DNA from 3 places in the Enterobacter cloacae complex sp. ECNIH7 genome. Region 2 is predicted to be linked to each of the others. Evidence: predicted binding sites of a transcription regulator. Region 2 holds the regulator's gene; each other region holds the start of a gene.
The links. The regulator LexA, encoded in region 2, represses DNA repair genes until DNA is damaged. The targets are predictions, from matches to a motif close to TNCTGTATGTACATACAGNA.

Region 1: metR (HTH-type transcriptional regulator MetR) is a predicted target of LexA. The motif match lies at 3,000-3,019, and genes of this name have one in related genera.
Region 3: dinB (DNA polymerase IV) is a predicted target of LexA. The motif match lies at 4,952-4,971, and genes of this name have one in related genera.

Annotation. Positions count from the first base shown of each region.
Region 1 covers NZ_CP017990.1:4,923,594-4,930,626, reverse strand. The annotation lists gene pldB (lysophospholipase L2) at 1-313, shown strand, start outside; gene yigL (sugar/pyridoxal phosphate phosphatase YigL) at 345-1,145, shown strand; gene WM95_RS24595 (carboxylate/amino acid/amine transporter) at 1,228-2,127, shown strand; gene metR (HTH-type transcriptional regulator MetR) at 2,015-2,968, opposite strand; gene metE (5-methyltetrahydropteroyltriglutamate--homocysteine S-methyltransferase) at 3,206-5,467, shown strand; gene WM95_RS24575 (dienelactone hydrolase family protein) at 5,552-6,358, opposite strand; gene udp (uridine phosphorylase) at 6,614-7,033, shown strand, end outside.
Region 2 covers NZ_CP017990.1:336,376-343,408, forward strand. The annotation lists gene gntU (gluconate transporter) at 1-1,186, shown strand, start outside; gene plsB (glycerol-3-phosphate 1-O-acyltransferase PlsB) at 1,305-3,725, opposite strand; gene WM95_RS01640 (diacylglycerol kinase) at 3,880-4,248, shown strand; gene lexA (transcriptional repressor LexA) at 4,357-4,965, shown strand; gene dinF (MATE family efflux transporter DinF) at 5,029-6,366, shown strand; gene WM95_RS01655 (CsbD family protein) at 6,487-6,696, shown strand; gene zur (zinc uptake transcriptional repressor Zur) at 6,766-7,033, opposite strand, start outside.
Region 3 covers NZ_CP017990.1:984,805-991,837, reverse strand. The annotation lists gene crl (sigma factor-binding protein Crl) at 1-216, opposite strand, end outside; gene frsA (esterase FrsA) at 274-1,518, opposite strand; gene gpt (xanthine phosphoribosyltransferase) at 1,623-2,081, opposite strand; gene pepD (cytosol nonspecific dipeptidase) at 2,342-3,799, shown strand; gene dinB (DNA polymerase IV) at 3,876-4,934, opposite strand; gene nqrM ((Na+)-NQR maturation NqrM) at 5,044-5,247, opposite strand; gene nqrF (NADH:ubiquinone reductase (Na(+)-transporting) subunit F) at 5,247-6,470, opposite strand; gene nqrE (NADH:ubiquinone reductase (Na(+)-transporting) subunit E) at 6,481-7,033, opposite strand, start outside.

The sequences.
Region 1 (7,033 bases), 560 kb from region 2:
TGAACCGCGCTTGCGCGTCGGCGGCCCGACCTGGCACTGGGTGCGGGAGGGGATTCTGGCCGGTGAGCAGGTGCTGGCGGGCATAGGCGATGATGACACGCCGACGCTTCTGATCCAGGCGGAAGAAGAGCGTGTGGTGGATAACCGCATGCATGACCGCTATTGTGAACTGCGCGCTGCAGCCGGTCACCCTTGTGAAGGGGGTAAACCGCTGGTCATTAACGGCGCGTTCCATGAGATCCTTTTTGAAAAGGACGCTATGCGCTCAGTCGCGCTTAACGCCATTGTTGAATTTTTCAACAGGCATAATTGATTCTTGTTTTCCACCAGAGGTTGAAATCCCTATGTACCAGGTTGTTGCATCTGATTTAGATGGCACGCTGCTTTCCCCCGACCACACCCTGTCGCCTTACGCGAAAGAGACCTTAAAACTCCTGACTGCCCGTGGCGTGAACTTTGTGTTCGCCACCGGCCGCCACCACGTGGACGTGGGGCAGATCCGCGATAATCTTGAGATCAAATCGTACATGATCACCTCCAACGGTGCGCGCGTGCATGATACCGACGGCAACCTGATCTTTACCCACAATCTGGATCGCGATATTGCCGCCGATCTGTTCGGCGTGGTGCATGACAACCCGGCTATCGTTACTAACGTTTACCGCGACGACGACTGGTTTATGAACCGCCACCGCCCGGATGAAATGCGTTTCTTCAAGGAAGCGGTATTCAACTACTCCCTTTACGAACCGGGCCTGCTGGAGCCGGAAGGGATCAGCAAGGTGTTCTTCACCTGTGACAGCCACGAAGAGCTGCTCCCGCTGGAACAGGCGATCAACGCCCGCTGGGGCGATCGCGTCAACGTGAGCTTCTCAACCCTGACCTGTCTGGAAGTAATGGCGGGTGGCGTCTCCAAAGGTCACGCGCTGGAAGCGGTTGCGAAACGTCTGGGCTTCGGGCTGAAAGACTGTATCGCCTTCGGTGACGGCATGAACGACGCCGAGATGCTTTCGATGGCGGGCAAGGGCTGCATCATGCAGAACGCGCACCAGCGTCTGAAGGATCTGCACCCTGAGCTGGAAGTGATTGGTTCTAACGCTGACAACGCGGTACCGAAGTATCTGCGTAAACTGTTCCTTGAATAATCTTCATTCGGTTGTTTATTGCTCAGTTGTCAACTAAAGAGTTCGCTACAATGCCTGTCCTTCTTTCTGAGAGACAAGCATTGTGGCGCTACTCATTATCACCACTATCCTGTGGGCCTTCTCCTTTAGCCTGATTGGCGAATACCTTGCCGGTTCGGTCGACAGCTACTTCTCGGTGCTGATGCGCGTGGGGCTGGCGGCGCTGGTGTTCCTGCCGTTTCTGCGCACGCGCGGACAATCGCTGAAAACGATAGTGCTGTATATGCTGGTGGGAGCGATGCAGCTCGGCATCATGTACCTGTTCAGCTTCCGGGCCTACGTCTACCTGTCCGTCTCCGAATTCCTGCTCTTTACCGTGCTGACGCCGCTCTATATCACGCTGATATACGATCTGCTGAGTAAACGCCGTCTGCGCTGGGGATACCTGCTGAGCGCCGCGCTGGCGGTGATCGGCGCGGCGATTATTCGCTACGACAAAGTGAGCGATCACTTCTGGACCGGGCTGATGTTCGTCCAGCTCGCCAACATCAGTTTCGCTATCGGCATGGTGGGCTACAAACGCCTGATGGAAACCCGCCCGATGCCGCAGCATAACGCGTTCGCATGGTTTTATATGGGCGCCGCGATTGTCGCGGTGGCGGCGTGGTTTATGCTCGGTAATCCGCAAAAGCTGCCGACTACCGCCGTGCAGTGGGGCGTTCTGGTCTGGCTGGGCGTAGTGGCGTCAGGGTTGGGATACTTCATGTGGAACTACGGCGCTACGCAGGTAGACGCCGGTACGCTGGGGATCATGAACAACGTGCATGTCCCGGCAGGGCTGCTGGTCAACCTCGCCATCTGGCAGCAACAGCCGCACTGGCCGAGCTTCCTTATTGGGGGAGCGGTGATCCTGGCTTCGCTGTGGGTCCATCGCCGATGGGTCGCTCCGCGCTCCGCACAAACGGAAGATGGTCGCACGCGTGGTTCCGCGCTGAGCGAATAAACGCCTCCGTAATCGGCTGACGCTGCTCGCCATCGCGCACGGCGGCGTACAGTCGGCTCCACAGTCCTTCACCCAGGGTTTTGGTCTGCACCAGACCCTGGCGTTCAAAACTCTCCACCACCCAGTGCGGCAGCGCCGCGATACCCATTCTGGCCGCCACCATCTGAATCAGCAGCAGGGTGTTATCCACGCTTTTCAGCTGCGGACTGATGCCTGCCGGCTGCAGGAAGTGGCGCCAGATATCCAGGCGGCTGCGCTGGACCGGATAAATCAGCAGCGTTTCTGTCGCCAGGTCTTCCGGCGTGATGCGCGTTTTGGCGGCCAGCGGGTGGTCCGGCGCCAGCACCAGGCGCACTTCATAATCAAACATCGGCGAATAGTGCAGGCCGCTGCGCGGCAGGATGTCAGAGGTCATGACCAGATCCAGCTCGCCCTGCTGCAGCGAGGGCTGCGGGTCGAACGTCACGCCGGATTTAAAGTCCATCTCCACCTGCGGCCATTTCTGGCGGAAGTTCTCAAGCGCGGGGGTCAGCCACTGAATACAGCTGTGGCACTCAATGGCGATGCGCAGTTTGGTCTGCTGCGGTTCGTTACACGCCTGCAGCGCGCTCGCGATTTGCGGCAGGACCTGATTCGCCAGCTGAAGGAGAATTTCACCCTGCGGCGTAAAGCGTAGCGGCTGGCTCTTACGCACAAAAAGACGGAAGCCGAGGCGTTGTTCCAGATCGCTGAACTGGTGAGAAAGGGCAGACTGGGTCTGGTGCAGCGTGGCCGCAGCCGCCGCGAGCGAACCGCAGTTCCGCAACGCTTGTAGCGTTTTCAGGTGTTTAATCTCGATCATGAAAGTCCTTCACTTCGCCATGAACATTTTGCGCTTGAGGAATATACAGTAACTGCCAATTATGGATGTGTAAACATCTGGACGGCTAAAATCCTTCGTCTTTTAAATTTATGGTGCGTTGGCTGCGTTTACTCACCCCGGTCACTTACTCATGTAAGCTCCCGGGGATGAGCAAACTTGCCGCCTTCCCTAAATTCAAAATCCAAAGGATTTACAATTAATTAGAGGAAGAAAAACATGACAATCCGCAATCACACTCTCGGTTTCCCTCGCGTCGGCCTGCATCGCGAGCTGAAAAAAGCGCAAGAAAGCTACTGGGCGGGTAATGCCACCCGTGAAGAGCTGCTGGCGGTAGGACGCGAGCTGCGCGCCCGCCACTGGGATCAGCAAAAACAGGCGGGCATTGACCTGCTGCCGGTGGGCGATTTCGCCTGGTACGACCATGTTCTGACGACCAGCCTGCTGCTTGGCAACGTGCCGGCTCGTCATCAGAACAAAGATGGATCGGTAGATATCGATACTCTGTTCCGCATCGGCCGTGGCCGCGCGCCAACGGGGGAGCCAGCGGCAGCGGCGGAAATGACCAAGTGGTTTAACACCAACTATCACTATATGGTGCCGGAATTCGTCAAAGGCCAGCAGTTCAGGCTGGCCTGGACGCAGCTTCTGGACGAAGTGGATGAAGCGCTGGCGCTGGGCCACCAGGTGAAGCCGGTGCTGCTCGGGCCGGTAACGTACCTGTGGCTGGGCAAAGTAAAGGGCGAGCCGTTTGACCGACTCAGCCTGCTGAAGGATATTCTGCCGGTCTACAAACAGGTGCTGAGTGAGCTGGGCAAACGCGGCATTCAGTGGGTGCAAATCGACGAACCGGCGCTGGTGCTTGAGCTGCCGCAGGATTGGCTCGATGCCTTCAAACCGGCGTATGACGCGCTCACCGGTCAGGTAAAACTCCTGCTGACGACCTATTTTGAAGGCGTGACGCCGAACCTGAAGACCATTACCGCGCTGCCGGTTCAAGGCCTGCACGTTGATCTCGTACACGGTAAAGACGATGTCGCGGAACTGCACAAGCGCCTGCCAGCGGACTGGCTGCTCTCTGCCGGGCTGATCAACGGCCGTAACGTCTGGCGCGCCGATCTCACCGAGAAATACGCACAAATCAAAGACATCGTCGACAAACGTGAGCTGTGGGTGGCCTCATCTTGTTCCCTGCTGCACAGCCCGATCGATCTGAGCGTGGAAACCCGTCTCGACCCTGAAGTAAAAAGCTGGTTTGCCTTCGCGCTGCAAAAATGTGAAGAGCTAACGCTGCTGCGCGACGCGCTGAACAGCGGCGAAACGGCGGCGATTACCGAATGGAGCGCCCCGATCCAGGCGCGTCGTCACTCGGCGCGCGTGCACAACCCGGCGGTGGAAAAACGCCTGGCGGCCATCACCGCCCGGGACAGCCAGCGTCAGAGTCCGTATGAGGTGCGCGCCGCAGCCCAGCGCGCCCGCTTCAACCTGCCTGCGTGGCCAACAACCACTATCGGCTCTTTCCCGCAAACGACGGAGATCCGCGGCCTGCGTCTGGACTTTAAAAAAGGCAAACTGGATGCGAATCACTACCGCACCGGTATCGCGGAACACATCAAGCAGGCGATTATCGAGCAGGAACGCCTGGGGCTGGACGTGCTGGTGCACGGCGAGGCCGAGCGTAACGACATGGTGGAATACTTCGGCGAGCACCTGGACGGCTTCGTCTTTACCCAGAACGGCTGGGTGCAGAGCTACGGCTCCCGCTGCGTCAAGCCGCCGGTGGTTATCGGTGACGTCAGCCGCCCGGAAGCGATCACCGTGGAGTGGGCGAAGTATGCCCAGTCCCTGACCGACAAGCCGGTAAAAGGGATGCTGACCGGTCCGGTGACCATTCTCTGCTGGTCGTTCCCGCGTGAAGACGTGACCCGTGAAACCATCGCCAAACAGATTGCCCTGGCGCTGCGTGATGAAGTGGCGGATCTGGAAGCGGCAGGCATTGGCATTATCCAGATTGACGAGCCGGCGCTGCGCGAAGGCCTGCCGCTGCGCCGCAGCGAATGGGATGCCTACCTGCAGTGGGGCGTGGAAGCGTTCCGCATCAACGCTGCGGTGGCGAAGGATGACACCCAGATCCACACCCACATGTGTTACTGCGAATTTAACGACATCATGGATTCGATTGCCGCGCTGGACGCCGACGTGATCACCATCGAGACCTCGCGTTCAGACATGGAGCTGCTGGAGTCGTTTGAAGAGTTCGACTACCCGAATGAAATCGGGCCGGGCGTGTACGACATTCACTCCCCGAACGTGCCGAGCGTGGAGTGGATTGAAGCCCTGCTGAAAAAAGCGGCCCAGCGCATTCCGTCAGAACGCCTGTGGGTGAACCCGGACTGCGGACTGAAAACCCGCGGCTGGCCGGAGACGCGCGCGGCGCTGGCGAACATGGTGAAGGCGGCGCAGAACCTGCGTCAGGCGTAGCGGTGCTGGATTGCCGGGTGGCGACAACGCTTACCCGGCCTACCTGTTGGCCCGGTAAGGCATAGCCGCCACCGGGCTTTTTTATTACGCTTTCTTACCGCCGTACTGGCTAAACCACGCCAGCATTCTCTGCCAGCCATCTTTGGCTGATTCTGCGTGATAGCTCGGACGATAATCGGCATTAAACGCGTGCCCGGCATCCGGGTACACCACAATCTCCGCCTTCGCATTTGCCGCGCGGAGCGCATGGCGCATGGTCTCTACCGAATCCAGCGAAATGCCGGTGTCCTGACCGCCGTAAAGCCCTAACACGGGGGCATTTAACTCGGTGGCGATATCGACGGGATGTTTTGGTGAATTCAGCGTTTTTTCACCCACCAGTTTGCCGTACCAGGCGACAGCGGCTTTGAGCTGCGGGTTATGCGCGGCATACAGCCAGCTAATGCGTCCGCCCCAGCAGAAACCGGTGACCAGAAGACGATGCGGATCGCCGCCGTTGCGCGCCGCCCAGCTGGCGACGTGATCGAGATCGGCCAGCACCTGCGCGTCCGGGACTTTGCTCACCAGGTTGCTGAGCAGCGTGGGAATATCGCTGTAGTCGTTCGGATCGCCCTGACGGAAGTAGAGCTCTGGCGCAACGGCCAAATACCCTTCCAGCGCCAGCCGGCGGCAGAGATCGCGAATGTGTTCGTGAACACCGAAAATTTCCTGTACCACGATCACGATGGGCAGCGGGCCGTCCGCCGATTTTGGTCGTGCGTGGTAAGCAGGCATGTTCTCTCCCTGCGTGGGAATAGAGGTCTCGCCCGCGGTAATTGCCGCTTCTGGCGTCGACACGATGGTTGAAGCATGTGGGGCCGCAGCAGGTGCAAAACCGGTTTTTTCAGTCATGGCATTCTCCGTACCAATGAGTTAGCGCAAAGGTAAATATAGACACCAGGTTAACAACTCACAGTGCCTTAAACGGTCTATCTTTTGTGCAGCACCTGGCGATATAACTTGTTAATGTGATGTAAATCACTTTTTTATGGAAATTCAATGTAATCATTTTCATTCATGGTGAGGTATGTCACGAAAATATGCTTACTGCTTCTGTAAAGTACCGTTTTACTTCTTCTGACTAACCGACCCACAGAGGAGTCACCTATGTCTAAGTCTGATGTTTTTCATCTCGGCCTCACCAAAAACGATTTACAAGGGGCTACGCTCGCTATCGTCCCTGGCGATCCTGAGCGTGTGGAAAAGATCGCCGCGCTGATGGATAAGCCGGTCAAGCTGGCTGCCCATCGTGAGTTCACCACCTGGCGCGCAGAGCTGGATGGCAAAGCGGTGATCGTGTGCTCTACCGGTATCGGTGGTCCGTCTACGTCTATTGCTGTTGAAGAGCTGGCACAGCTGGGCATCCGTACTTTCCTGCGTATCGGCACCACCGGCGCTATCCAGCCGCACATCAACGTGGGTGACGTGCTGGTCACGACCGCGTCCGTTCGTCTGGACGGCGCAAGCCTGCACTTTGCACCGATGGAATTCCCGGCAGTGGCTGATTTCGAATGCACCACCGCGCTG
Region 2 (7,033 bases):
GACGATGGAAAAAGGGATGGGAGGCACGCTGGGCTTCCTGGCGATTGTGGTCGCCCTTGGCGCGATGTTTGGCAAGATTTTGCACGAGACGGGCGCGGTCGACCAGATTGCCGTCAAGATGCTGAAATCCTTCGGCCACAGCCGCGCGCACTACGCGATTGGTCTGGCTGGCCTGATTTGCGCGCTGCCGCTGTTCTTCGAAGTGGCCGTTGTGCTGCTGATAAGCGTCGCGTTCTCCATGGCGCGCCATACCGGCACTAACCTCGTAAAGCTGGTTATTCCGCTGTTTGCGGGCGTGGCGGCGGCTGCAGCGTTTCTGCTGCCGGGGCCTGCGCCGATGCTGCTGGCGTCCCAGATGCACGCCGACTTTGGCTGGATGATCCTGATTGGCCTGTGCGCGGCAATTCCGGGGATGATTATTGCCGGTCCGCTGTGGGGCAACTTCATCAGCCGTTACGTTGAGCTGCATATTCCGGACGACATCACCGAGCCGCACCTGGGCGAGGGCAAAATGCCGTCCTTCGGCTTCAGCCTGTCGCTGATCCTGCTGCCGCTGGTTCTCGTGGGTCTGAAAACCATCGCCGCGCGCTTTGTGCCGGTGGGTTCCAGCGCCTATGAATGGTTCGAGTTCATCGGTCACCCGTTCACGGCGATCCTGGTGGCCTGTCTGGTGGCGATTTACGGCCTGGCGATGCGTCAGGGAATGCCGAAAGACCGGGTGATGGAGATCTGCGGTGCCGCGCTGCAGCCGGCGGGTATTATCCTGCTGGTGATCGGCGCCGGCGGCGTGTTCAAGCAGGTGCTGGTGGATTCTGGCGTGGGCCCGGCTCTGGGCGAAGCGCTGACCGGGATGGGCCTGCCGATTGCGGTAACCTGCTTTGTGCTGGCCGCGGCGGTGCGTATCATTCAGGGTTCCGCAACCGTGGCGTGCTTAACCGCCGTGGGTCTGGTGATGCCGGTGATTGAACAGCTGAACTACTCGGGTGCGCAGATGGCCGCGCTGTCTATCTGTATCGCGGGCGGTTCGATTGTGGTCTCTCACGTTAACGACGCGGGTTTCTGGCTTTTCGGTAAATTTACCGGCGCCACCGAAGCGCAAACCCTGAAAACCTGGACGCTGATGGAAACCATCCTCGGCACGACGGGTGCGATTGTCGGGATGATTGCTTTCACATTGCTGAGCTGAATGCGGTGATTTAACAAGGCTCAAAAATAAGGCCCGGTAGCGGTAGCGCCTACCGGGCCTTTATATTATGCAGGATGCCAGGCCGGGTCAGGTGAAACCACCACCCGGCTTTTTCACATCACTCGCCCTGCGTCGCGCTCTCAATCGTCAAACGCACATCCGAGGTGATCAGTTCTGCCAGCATCTGGTACACCTTCAGCGTCTCTTCCGGCTCGGCATCGCCCGTATCGCTGATGTAGCCTTCATCACGCAGAGTCAGAACCAGGGTGCTGAAGACCGCTTTGTCGAAGAACTCCGGGGCGTTAATGCCGTGCAGAACGGACAGGCGCTGTGCCAGCGTCCGGCTCTCTTTCTCCAGCGTACCGCGGTTGATAGACGGGTTCGCACTCAGCAGCCAGAACGTAATGGCGTAGCGCTGCAGCGTTTCGCGCGCGCCGGCCGCCAGCAGTTGCAGGGTACGGGAACGCGACGGATTGATGTGCAGCTCGTCGTTTGAGACGGCGATCAGCCCCTGACGACGCAGCTCTTCCGTCAGTTTGTCCAGTTCGCCCGCCAGCTCATCCTTGCTCCAGCGCAGGAACAGCTCCGCTTTCAGCATCGGATAGAGCGTCTCAACGTGACGCAATAGCTCCTGACGCGAAATACTGCGGTGCTGGGTGATGATAGCCGCCATGAGCGACGGCAGCATCAGCATATGGGTGATGTTGTTGCGGTAGTAGGTCATCAGCACTGCCTGCTCGCGCGGCAGAATGATGATGTCGCCGATCGTGTCCTTTTCGACTTCAAACTTGTTCATCTGCAACGCGTGATCGATAAGCTCACTGGCGGTAGCAGAAGGCACGGTTGAATCAACGGAATACGGCACGTTGCGCATCATGTCCAGATAGCAATCCAGCTGCTCTGTGAGCTGCTCGCGGGTCAGCGAGCGCTGACGCGAAGCCAGAAGCGCTGTACAGCACAGGTTCATGGCGTTAGCTGCACCGGCGTTATTAATGCGCACCATCAGCTCGGACGCGATGCCGTTAACCGTTGGCGTCAGCCAGGCCGGACGAATCGCTTCGATTGGATCGATGGATTCACGCCACTCGGGAACGTGATGGTTCAGATACGTCATCAGCGGCATCGGCTCGCCGAAGTTCACGTAGCCCTGACCGAGATTACGTAGCTTGCTCAAGCCGCGCAGCATCTGCGGCAGGCTTTCTTTCTCTTTGGTCGCACCGCGCAGCTCTTTCGCGTACGTGCCCACTTCCATTACGTGCTCATAGCCAATGTAGATTGGCACCAGCGTGATTGGACGGTTTCCTCCGCGCAGCATCGCCTGAATGGTCATCGACAGCGTGCCGGTCTTCGGATCGAGCAGACGTCCGGTACGGGAACGACCGCCCTCCACGAAGTACTCCACGGAATAGCCGCGGCTGAACAGCTCGCCCAGATATTCGCGGAACACGGTGGAGTAGAGCTTGTTGCCCTTGAAGGTACGACGGATAAAGAACGCGCCCAGGCGGCGGAAAATCGGACCTGCTGGCCAGAAATTCAGGTTGATACCGGCAGCAATATGCGGCGGTACCAGCCCCTGGTGATAGAGCACGTAGGAAAGAAGCAGGTAGTCCATGTGGCTGCGGTGGCAGGGAACATAGACAATCTCATGGCCATCATGCGCCAGCTGGCGTACGCGCTCGGCGTTATGAACGTTGATGCCCTGATACAGGCGGTTCCAGGTAAAGCCGAGAATACGATCGGACAGGCGAATCATCTCGTAAGAGAAGTTCGCTGCAATCTCTTCCATCAGCGCAATGGCGTTCTGCTGGGCTTTCTCATGCGATATTTTCTTGCTGCGCGCTTCGTCTTCAACGGCGCGAGCAATCGCTTTGGAGGCCAGCAGCTTGTTGAACAGATCCTGACGCGCCGGGAGACGCGGCCCTACGGCAGCCAGGCGCTGACGAGCGAAGTGCATACGCGCCACGCGCGCCAGTTTTTGCGCGATGATCTTGTCGGTACCGTGCTCGTCCGCCATTCGACGCAGCGAAACGGAAGGGGAGAAACGCACAAAGCTGTCGCGTCCCAGCCAGGAGACCGCGAAGAACTTCTGGATGCCGTTAAGCATGCGCAGCGGCGGATTCTCTTCACCTTTTTCACGGCCCGGACGACGACCAAACATCACCGATACCGGCACCATCTGCACATCCAGATCGGGGTTGCTCCGGTGCAGGTCGAGATAGTCGTGGAACAGCTTGATGGACTCTTCTTTTGGCGTGTAGTAGGTAAACACGCGCGGTCCACCGTGAATGAACACGTAGCGCGGCAGTAAAGTGCCGTCAACTTCAAGCGGTTCAAGCGGGTCAGGTAAGTCATGCGCCAGACACTGGGCGCGAAGCGTCAGTAAGTCTGCCTTCGAGTTATAAGGCAAAACGTACATAATAGGACGCGAGGTATCGAGCCCCAATTCCAGCGCGGGTTCTGCTGGGATAGACTTGCTTTTTACCAGGATGCTTAATGGTAAATTAAGTAATTTGTAGTAAATTCGTGGCCAGCCGGACATAAACGATGTAAAGCCTCTGGTTAATAATGCAATTGCGGCGCAAGGATAACAGAAAGCGCGCAAAATTTCTGTTGTTACCCGTCATACTTCAGGCTGTAGCGAAACGCGCTACAGTTCCTGTTACTGACGCTTTTTTTCATAAAAGGTTCTTTTAATGGCCAATAATACCACTGGGTTAACGCGTATCATCAAAGCCGCCGGCTATTCATGGAAAGGTTTCCGTGCCGCGTGGATCAACGAAGCTGCATTTCGCCAGGAGGGCGTCGCCGCAATCATCGCGGTGATCGTCGCCTGTTTCCTTGATGTTGATGCTATTACCCGCGTACTTCTTATCGGTTCCGTGCTTCTGGTGATGATAGTGGAAATTCTTAATAGCGCTATTGAGGCCGTTGTTGATCGCATAGGTTCAGATTTCCACGAGCTTTCTGGCCGCGCAAAAGACATGGGCTCTGCTGCCGTGCTGCTGGCGATTATCACTGCCGTTATCACCTGGGTCACGCTGCTTTGGTCACATTTCCGATGAGCCTCGAGGAATAATTAAGTCCCTGGTTTTTTGTGCAGTTTTTGGTTCCAAAATCGCCTTTGACTGTATATACTCACAGCATAACTGTATATACACCCAGGGGGCGGAATGAAAGCGTTAACGACCAGGCAGCAAGAGGTGTTTGATCTCATCCGGGATCATATCGGCCAGACGGGTATGCCACCCACGCGTGCGGAAATCGCGCAGCGTCTGGGCTTCCGTTCTCCGAATGCTGCTGAAGAACACCTGAAAGCGCTGGCGCGTAAAGGCGTGATTGAGATTGTTTCAGGCGCGTCACGCGGTATCCGCCTGCTGGTGGAAGAAGAGACGGGCATTCCGCTGATAGGCCGTGTTGCTGCCGGTGAGCCTTTACTGGCACAGCAGCATATTGAAGGCCACTACCAGGTCGATCCTGGCATGTTCAAACCGAGCGCTGATTTCCTGCTGCGCGTCAGCGGTATGTCGATGAAAGACATCGGTATTCTTGACGGCGATCTGCTTGCAGTGCACAAAACGCAGGATGTGCGTAACGGCCAGGTGGTTGTCGCGCGCATTGATGATGAAGTCACCGTCAAGCGTCTGAAAAAACAGGGGAACACTGTTCAGCTACTGCCTGAAAACAACGAGTTCTCCCCGATTGTGGTCGATCTCCGCGAACACAACTTCTCTATCGAAGGACTGGCGGTTGGGGTCATTCGCAACGGCGAATGGCTGTAACCTCTTCCTGACAGGCTATGGCGCCGCTGTAGCCTGCTTCATTCTCGACTCCCGGTATTTTTCATGTCACTGCTGACGGCATCCGATAAGGCATTGTGGCGTCTTGCTCTGCCGATGATTTTCTCCAATATTACCGTTCCCTTGCTGGGTCTGGTCGATACTGCCGTTATTGGCCACCTTGATTCGCCTGTTTATCTTGGCGGCGTGGCGATTGGCGCGACGGCAACCAGCTTCCTGTTTATGCTGCTGCTCTTTTTGCGCATGAGCACCACCGGGCTCACGGCCCAGGCTTATGGTGCAAAAGATCCGCTGCGTCTGGCGCGCGCGCTGGTCCAGCCGCTGATCCTTGCGCTCGGTGCAGGGGCGTTAATCGTTTTATTTCGTACGCCCCTGATCGACCTTGCGCTCCATGTTGTCGGCGGCAGCGAGGCGGTACTGGCTCAGGCGCGACGTTTCCTTGAAATCCGCTGGCTCAGCGCGCCCGCCTCGCTGGCAAACCTGGTTCTGCTGGGGTGGCTCCTGGGCGTTCAGTACGCCCGTGCACCAGTGATTTTGCTGGTGGTAGGCAACCTTCTCAACATTGTGCTGGATGTCTGGCTGGTAATGGGCCTGCATATGAACGTGCGGGGTGCGGCGCTGGCGACGGCAATTGCCGAATACGGAACCTTTATTATTGGCCTGTGGATGGTCTGGCGCGTGCTGGCGATGCGCGGCATCTCCCTGGCGCTGCTCAAAACCGCATGGCGCGGCAATATCCGTAGGCTGCTGGCGCTTAATCGTGACATCATGCTGCGCTCGCTGCTGCTTCAGCTCTGCTTCGGCGCGCTGACGGTTTTCGGGGCGCGACTGGGGCCAGAAATCGTCGCGGTCAACGCGGTATTGATGACGCTACTGACCTTTACCGCCTACGCGCTGGACGGTTTTGCCTATGCGGTAGAAGCGTATTCCGGGCAGGCTTACGGCGCGCGCGAAAGCGGGCAGCTGCGGGACGTCTGGCGGGCAGCCTGCCGCCAGTCGGGACTGGTGGCGCTGGCGTTCGGCCTGGTTTATGCCTGCCTTGGTGAGCAAATCGTCGCGTTGCTTACGTCTATCCCTGCGCTGCGCGAGCTGGCGAGTCACTATCTCATCTGGCAAGTCATCTTACCGGTGGTCGGCGTCTGGTGTTATCTGCTGGACGGCATGTTTATTGGTGCGACGCGCGGAGCGGAAATGCGCAACAGCATGGCAGTCGCGGCGGCAGGGTTTGGCCTGACGCTGCTGACGCTTCCCTGGCTGGGTAATCACGGTTTGTGGCTGGCCCTGGCCGTTTTCCTCTCGCTGAGAGGGATATCGCTGGCTTTTATCTGGCATCGCCACTGGCAAAACGATACCTGGTTCCCTTCACGTCACGATATATCGTGACGGTTAAAGATTCCGAATATGAAATCAACTGCCGAATCCTTAACTACAATAATTATCACGTCCAGCAGAAAAGAACGTAACGGACGTTACGACCCGACGCTTAACTAAGAGGACACGATGATGAATAAAGACGAAATCGGCGGCAACTGGAAGCAGTTCAAAGGTAAAGCGAAAGAACAGTGGGGTAAGCTGACTGATGACGATATGACCGTCATTGAAGGTAAACGCGATCAGCTTGTCGGTAAAATTCAGGAACGTTACGGCTACGCGAAAGACCAGGCGGAAAAAGAAGTGGGCGACTGGGAAAAACGCAACGACTACCGCTGGTAACCGGGCTATACCCGCAAGTACAAGGAAGTACACCCTGAGGGCGGCCATGAGCCGCCTGTTCTTTTGCCGTTAACGCGGTTTTTTCTTCACAAGAATAGAGTGGTCGTGCTGACACGCGTCCTGATGACGACAGGCTTCCACTTCCACGCAGGCAGAGCACAGTCCGTGCGCTTCAATCACGTTATGACGCAGGGCAAAACCCATTTTTGCTGCCAGCGTATGCATAATATCTTCCACACCTTCCGCAACCTCTTCTTTCACCACGCCGCAGCGGTCACAGATAAACATCGCCGATGTGTGGGTGGGCTGATCGAACAGATGGCACAACACATAGCTG
Region 3 (7,033 bases), 650 kb from region 2:
CTGGTAGCTATACGTAAAGCGTTTTTCCTCTGCTTCCATTTCCATCCACCAGCCCCAGAATTCACGTTTTTCGGGTGCAGGCTTCACGTTGACGCATACAGCCAGGCAGTCGAAAAAAAAGCGATTCTCTTCACACTGCTCTTCTCGAATATACGGGCCGAGAGCCATAAACTTCTTAATCAGTCTACTTTTCGGGTGTCCACTCGGTAACGTCATTGCGATCTCCTTTTGTGAAGCCACTGTTTTACCAAACCAGCGAAATTTAGCAATCTATTAACACAATCTCTGAGCGATCCAGCGCGTAATCTCTTTCAGTGATTTGTCGAAATTCTGATAGACCGGGCTGAACGGCACCTCAAGCAATTTGCCATCCGCAGATGACGAAGTGATTAATCGCGACTCTTCTTCCGGGCTGAACGGATCGTTTTTCCAGAACCCTGACAACATCGGCGTTGGGCAGCGACGTCCCAGCAGCCCCTGCGTTTTTAACGAGTAACGATTGAGCTCAACGCGCAGCGCTTCGTCTGATGCATCATGCATGCCAAGGCGGCTGGCCAGCACATCAAGGTACATTTCAGGTACGCTCCCCTGGCGTGCGGGATCGCTGAGCAGAGCGTGTACGACCGGGCCGAGGCAGGCGACGGCTTTCAGACGAGAAGATTCAAGGTAAGCCAGACGCACCGCGACGTTCGCGCCGAAACGGAAGCCGAAAGCCGCCACGCGGGTGTGGTCAACCCACGGAATGTTTTCCAGCGCTTTGAGCGCATGCTGGTGCAGCAGGCTGGAATCCTGAGTCAGTTTCCATTTGGATGAGAAACCAATTGAAGGCATATCAAGCGTCAGCATCGCGATCCCTTTTGGTGCGAAGTAGCGCTCATACAGGCTGTAATAATCAATTTGCAGCGAATCCAGCCCGCCGCACATGAGGACGGTCGGGAACGGGCCGTCGCCTTCCGGCATATGCAGGAACCCGGTGACGGGTGCGCCACCTGGAATGGTGAACTCAAGCTCGCGCATTTGACCCGGCAAACGCTGCGCCGCCTCTTCATAAGCACGGTTCGCCAGCGCCTGGGCCTGCTCTGCCAGCTCATCGCCTTTTAGATGCGGATACGCGGCGATGGCGTAGAGATTGGCCGCATGCAGCCAGTGCTTGCCGCTGCGCGTGGCGTCCTCTTCCTGGCTGGCTTTTTGCTGCCAGAGCATCGCCTGTTTAGACCACTCGTAGATCCAGTTTCCGCCACGGTAGCCCACCACGGTGTCGTAGAGTTCGCTGTCGGTACGTTCGGCTTCACTCATCACGATACGTGCCTGCACATCAAGGATTTCACGGGGGTCAATACCGCGCCAGATCCACATCAGGCGGTTAATCATGCGATACCAGTGAGGCACATTTTTACCGTCTAACGCGGACTGGACGGCAGGCTGGGTACCCGGATTGAAGCGACGCACCAGCGTCGACGTTTCAGGGTGTTTGAAACGGGGTTTGAAGAGAGTCTCGGTGAGATTCGCCTGCGTCATTGCGTTGCCTCCATGAATACGTCATATGAAGACTATTGTAACGCGTGGCAGGCCAAAAAGAACAACGCCCGACATAGTCGGGCGTGTAAAGTTACGTACTGGTATTAACGGCCTGAAATAGGCGGTACGAAGACCACGCCCATATCCCATGGCTGTTCAATCCAGGTGTCCTGCGGGATATCAATCACGTAATCGTCAACCAGCGGGCGGCCAGCAGGTTTCGCGAAGATAGTGACGAAATGTGCTTTCGGATACATTTCGCGGATAGCAACCGCAGTACCGCCGGTATCCACCAGGTCATCAATAACGATGAAACCTTCGCCGTCGCCTTCCGCACGTTTCAGCACGGTCAGCTCACGCTGGTTGTCATGGTCATAGCTGGAGATGCAAACGGTATCGACATGACGAATACCCAGCTCACGTGCCAGCAGCGCCCCCGGTACCAGACCGCCACGGCTGACGGCAATAATGCCTTTCCACTGTTCGGAAGGCATCAGACGCGCAGCCAGTTTGCGTGCGTGAATCTGCAACATGTCCCAGGTGACGACGTATTTTTCGCTCATGTGAAGTGTCCCAGCCTGTTTTTATACGGCTTAAAAAGTGTTCGAGGGGGAAATAGGTTGCGCGAGATTATAGAGATCTGACGCACTAAAAACCAGTGTTTAGCGCCCTCTGCCTGAGTTTTTACATGCTTTATGCTACCAGCCAGCAGAGAAAGTGGTATTCTCAGTTTCATCTCGCAAGCCTGACTTGTGGTAACTATTAACCTGCTAACCCTGTGACCTGCAACCCTGTTTGCAGCGCCTCGACAAGGAGACTTATCGTGTCTGAACTGTCTCAATTATCTCCGCAGCCGCTGTGGGATATTTTTGCGAAAATCTGCTCCATTCCACACCCTTCCTACCATGAAGAACAGCTTGCCGAACATATTATGGGCTGGGCGAAGGAAAAAGGTCTGCATGCTGAACGTGACCAGGTTGGCAACATTCTGATCCGCAAACCTGCTACCGCAGGGATGGAAAACCGCAAACCGGTTGTGCTGCAGGCGCACCTGGACATGGTGCCACAGAAGAACAACGACACCGTTCACGACTTCACCAAAGACCCGATTCAACCGTACATCGACGGCGACTGGGTGAAAGCACGCGGCACCACGCTGGGCGCGGATAACGGCATCGGTATGGCCTCTGCGCTGGCCGTGCTGGCCGACGACAGCGTTGAGCACGGTCCGCTGGAAGTGCTGCTGACCATGACCGAAGAAGCTGGCATGGACGGCGCGTTCGGTCTGCAGGCGAACTGGCTGCAGGCGGACATCCTGATCAACACCGACTCTGAAGAAGAAGGTGAGATCTACATGGGCTGCGCGGGCGGGATTGATTTCATCTCTACCCTGCCGCTGTCGCGCGAAGCGATTCCTGCGGGCTTCCAGACTTTCAAGCTGACGCTGAAAGGGCTGAAAGGCGGCCACTCCGGCGGTGATATTCACCTGGGTCTGGGTAACGCCAACAAGCTGCTGGCGCGCTTCCTGGCAGGCCATGCGGCCGAGCTGGATCTGCGTCTGGTGGACTTCAACGGCGGTACCCTGCGTAACGCGATTCCGCGCGAAGCGTTCGCCACCGTAGCGGTTCCCGCGGCAAAAGCGGACGAGCTGAAAAAACTCTCCAGCGTATACCTGGATATCCTGAAAAACGAACTGTCGGCGAAAGAGAAAAACCTGACCGTAGTGCTGGAATCTGTATCTACAGATAAAGCCGCGCTGACCGCGCAGTCTCGTGACACCTTCGTTCAGCTGCTGAACGCGACGCCAAACGGCGTGATCCGCAACTCTGACGTGGCGAAAGGCGTGGTGGAAACCTCACTGAACGTGGGCGTGGTGACCATGAGCAACGACAGCGCGGAAATCATCTGCCTGATCCGCTCTCTGATCGACAGCGGTAAAGAGTACGTGGTGAGCATGCTGGAATCTCTGGGCACGCTGGCGGGCGCGAAAACGTCTGCAAAAGGCAGCTACCCGGGCTGGCAGCCGGATGCAAGTTCTCCGGTGATGGCGCTGGTGCGTGAAACCTATCAGCGTCTGTTCAACAGCACGCCGAACATTCAGGTGATCCACGCCGGTCTGGAATGTGGCCTGTTCAAGAAACCGTATCCGGACATGGACATGGTGTCCATCGGGCCAACCATTACCGGCCCGCACTCGCCGGATGAGCAGGTTCATATCGAAAGCGTCGGTCACTACTGGACGCTGCTGACTGAGCTGCTGAAAGCGATCCCTGTTAAGTAATACCCTCACCCCAGCCCTCTCCCAAAGGGAGAGGGTGAAAAACGTAGGCCCGGTAAGCATAGCGCACCGGGCTTTTTTACAATCCCAAAACCAGCTGTCGCTCTAACTGCGGATCCAGCAGCGTGACGTGCAATCCCACCAGCCTCACCCCTCGCCCGCCCCGGCGCTCTTCCCATGCCTTTTTCGCCGTCGCAATGAGATCGTCCTTATTCAGACGCGGCCAGACGTGTTCCTGCGTGGTCTGCTGGAAGTCGTTGAATTTTAATTTGATACCCTGACGGGCAATCAGCAGGTCCGGCTTCACCTTGCTTAAGCGTCGTTCCAGCTCCGGGTAAAGCTGTTCCGTGATAATGGTTTCGCATTCGGACCAGTCATGAATATCTTCACTGAGGGTGCGCTCAACGCCGACGGATTTTCGTAGCCGTTCGCTGTTCACATCGCGATCGTCAATCCCCTGGCTACGCTCCCACAGTACGCGGCCAAACTTTCCAAAGCGCTTGAGCAGCATGGCGAGATCGCTTCGCTGCACATCTTCGCAGGTCCGTAGCCCCATGCTTTCCAGCTTTGCGGCGGAGACTTTTCCTACCCCAGGTATTTTGCCAAGCGGCAGCGTTTTCAAAAACGCCGGCACCTCGTCAGGCGTAATGACGTACTGACCGTTGGGCTTATTTAAATCGGAGGCAATTTTGGCAAGGAATTTAACGGGCGCGACGCCCGCCGAAGCCGTCAGATTCAGCTCGTTGAAAATCGTCTGGCGGATCTCCTGCGCCATCAGCGTGGCGGAGCCGTGGCAGTGCACGCTGTCGGTCACATCCAGATAGGCTTCGTCCAGCGACAGCGGCTCTATCAAAGAAGTATAGCGGGAGAAGATTTCCCGAATATGAAGGGAAGCCTCTTTATAGGCTTCAAACCGGCCGGGCAGAAGCGTGAGATGAGGGCAGAGCTTTAAGGCCATCGCCGTCGGCATCGCGCTGCGCACGCCAAATTTGCGCGCAGGATAGTTGGCGGTGCTGATGACACCACGCTGAACGCGGCTGCCGCCAATGGCGATGGGAATATCCCGCAGCGCCGGGTTGTCACGCATCTCCACTGCGGCAAAAAAGCAGTCCATATCGACATGGATTATTTTGCGCATAGTAAGCCCTCACTCATCACTGGATAAGTATACAGTAAACAAATGAGGATTGAGAAGCAGATGTGAGAACGCCGGGTGGCGGCTTTGCCTTACCCGGCCTACAAAAAAATTAAATAATGCGCTGCTGTTCGCGGGCCATCCTTTTCTTCCGCGCATCGCACGGTTCCGGGCAGTCGCAAACCTTTTCCATCCCAATAGAAGAAATACCGCCGCAGCTGCCCTGAATGCTTTTCCGCTTAACGATCCAGCCTAACGACATGCCGAAGATGACAAGCACAAACACCACAAAGGTTGCCAGAAACGTCAGCATCATCAGCCTCCAAAGTCATCGAGCAAGATGTTCTCATCTTCGACACCGAGATCTTTCAGCATCTTAATCACGGCGGCGTTCATCATCGGGGGACCACACATATAGAACTCGCAGTCCTCAGGCGCCGGGTGCTGTTTGAGGTAGTTTTCATACAGCACGTTGTGGATGAACCCCGTATAGCCCGTCCAGTTATCTTCCGGCTGCGGATCGGAAAGCGCCACATGGAAGGTGAAGTTCGGGTTTTCACGCGCCAGCTGTTCAAACTCATCTTCATAGAACATCTCGCGCAGCGAGCGCGCCCCGTACCAGAAGCTGATCTTACGCTGGCTACCCAGCCGCTTGAGCTGGTCAAAGATGTGCGAGCGCATCGGGGCCATACCGGCACCGCCGCCGATAAAGACCATTTCCGCGTCGGTATCTTTCGCGAAGAACTCCCCGAACGGGCCGGAGATCGTCACCTTATCGCCAGGCTTCAGGGACCAGATGTATGACGACATGACGCCCGGCGGTGCATCCGGCACATTCGGTGGCGGCGTGGCGATACGCACGTTGAGCATGATGATGCCCTTCTCTTCCGGGTAGTTGGCCATCGAGTAGGCGCGCAGCGTCGGCTCTTTCACCTCAGATACAAAGCGGAAGAGATTGAATTTGTCCCAGTCGGCGCGGTACTCATGCGGCACGTCAAAGTCCGCATAGGCCACAGCGTGCTCCGGGCACTCAATCTGAATGTATCCTCCGGCGCGGAACGGGACATGCTCACCTTCCGGCACCCGCAGCTTCAGCTCTTTAATAAAGGTGGCTTTGTTATCATTAGAGATAACCTCGCACTCCCATTTTTTGACGCCGAAGATCTCTTCCGGCAGCTCTATCTTCATGTTCTGGCGCACCGCGACCTGGCAGGCCAGACGACAGCCCTCTTTTGCCTCACGCTTTGTGATATGCGCCAGCTCGGTTGGCAGAATATCGCCACCGCCCTCTTTTACCGTCACGCGGCACTGCCCGCAGGAACCGCCGCCGCCGCAGGCTGAGGAGACAAAAATGCCGTTACCGGAGAGCGTGTTGAGCAGCTTGTCTCCCGCCGGCGTGCGGATCTGATTCTGCGGCTCGTCGTTAATATCAATGACCACGTCGCCGGAATTCACCAGCTTCGCGCGCGCCGCCAGAATAAGCCCTGACAGCACCAGTACAATCAGCGTGAACATCACCACGCCAAGGATAATTTCCATCTGTTAGCCCTTATAGCTGCACACCGGAGAAGGACATAAAGCCCAGCGCCATCAGCCCGGTGGTGATAAAGGTGATCCCCAAGCCACGCAGACCCGCTGGCACGTTGGCGTACTTCATTTTCTCGCGGATCCCCGCCATGGTGACAATCGCCAGCATCCAGCCGATGCCGGAACCAAAACCGTACACTACGGATTCGCTGAAGTTGTAATCACGCTGCACCATAAACGAGACGCCGCCAAAGATGGCGCAGTTCACCGCGATCAGCGGCAGGAAGATCCCCAGCGCGTTGTAGAGCGACGGGAAATACTTATCGAGGATCATCTCGAGGATTTGCACCAGCGCCGCGATCACCCCGATAAAGGTGATGAAGTTCAGGAAGCTGAGATCAACTCCTTCCACCAGCGCGCCGTCCCGCAGCACAAAGTTGTACACCAGATTGTTGATCGGTACTGATAAGCCGAGCACCACGGTGACCGCGATACCGAGACCAAATGCCGTCGACACTTTTTTGGAAACCGCAAGGAATGTACACATGCCGAGGAAAAACGCGAGCGCCATGTTT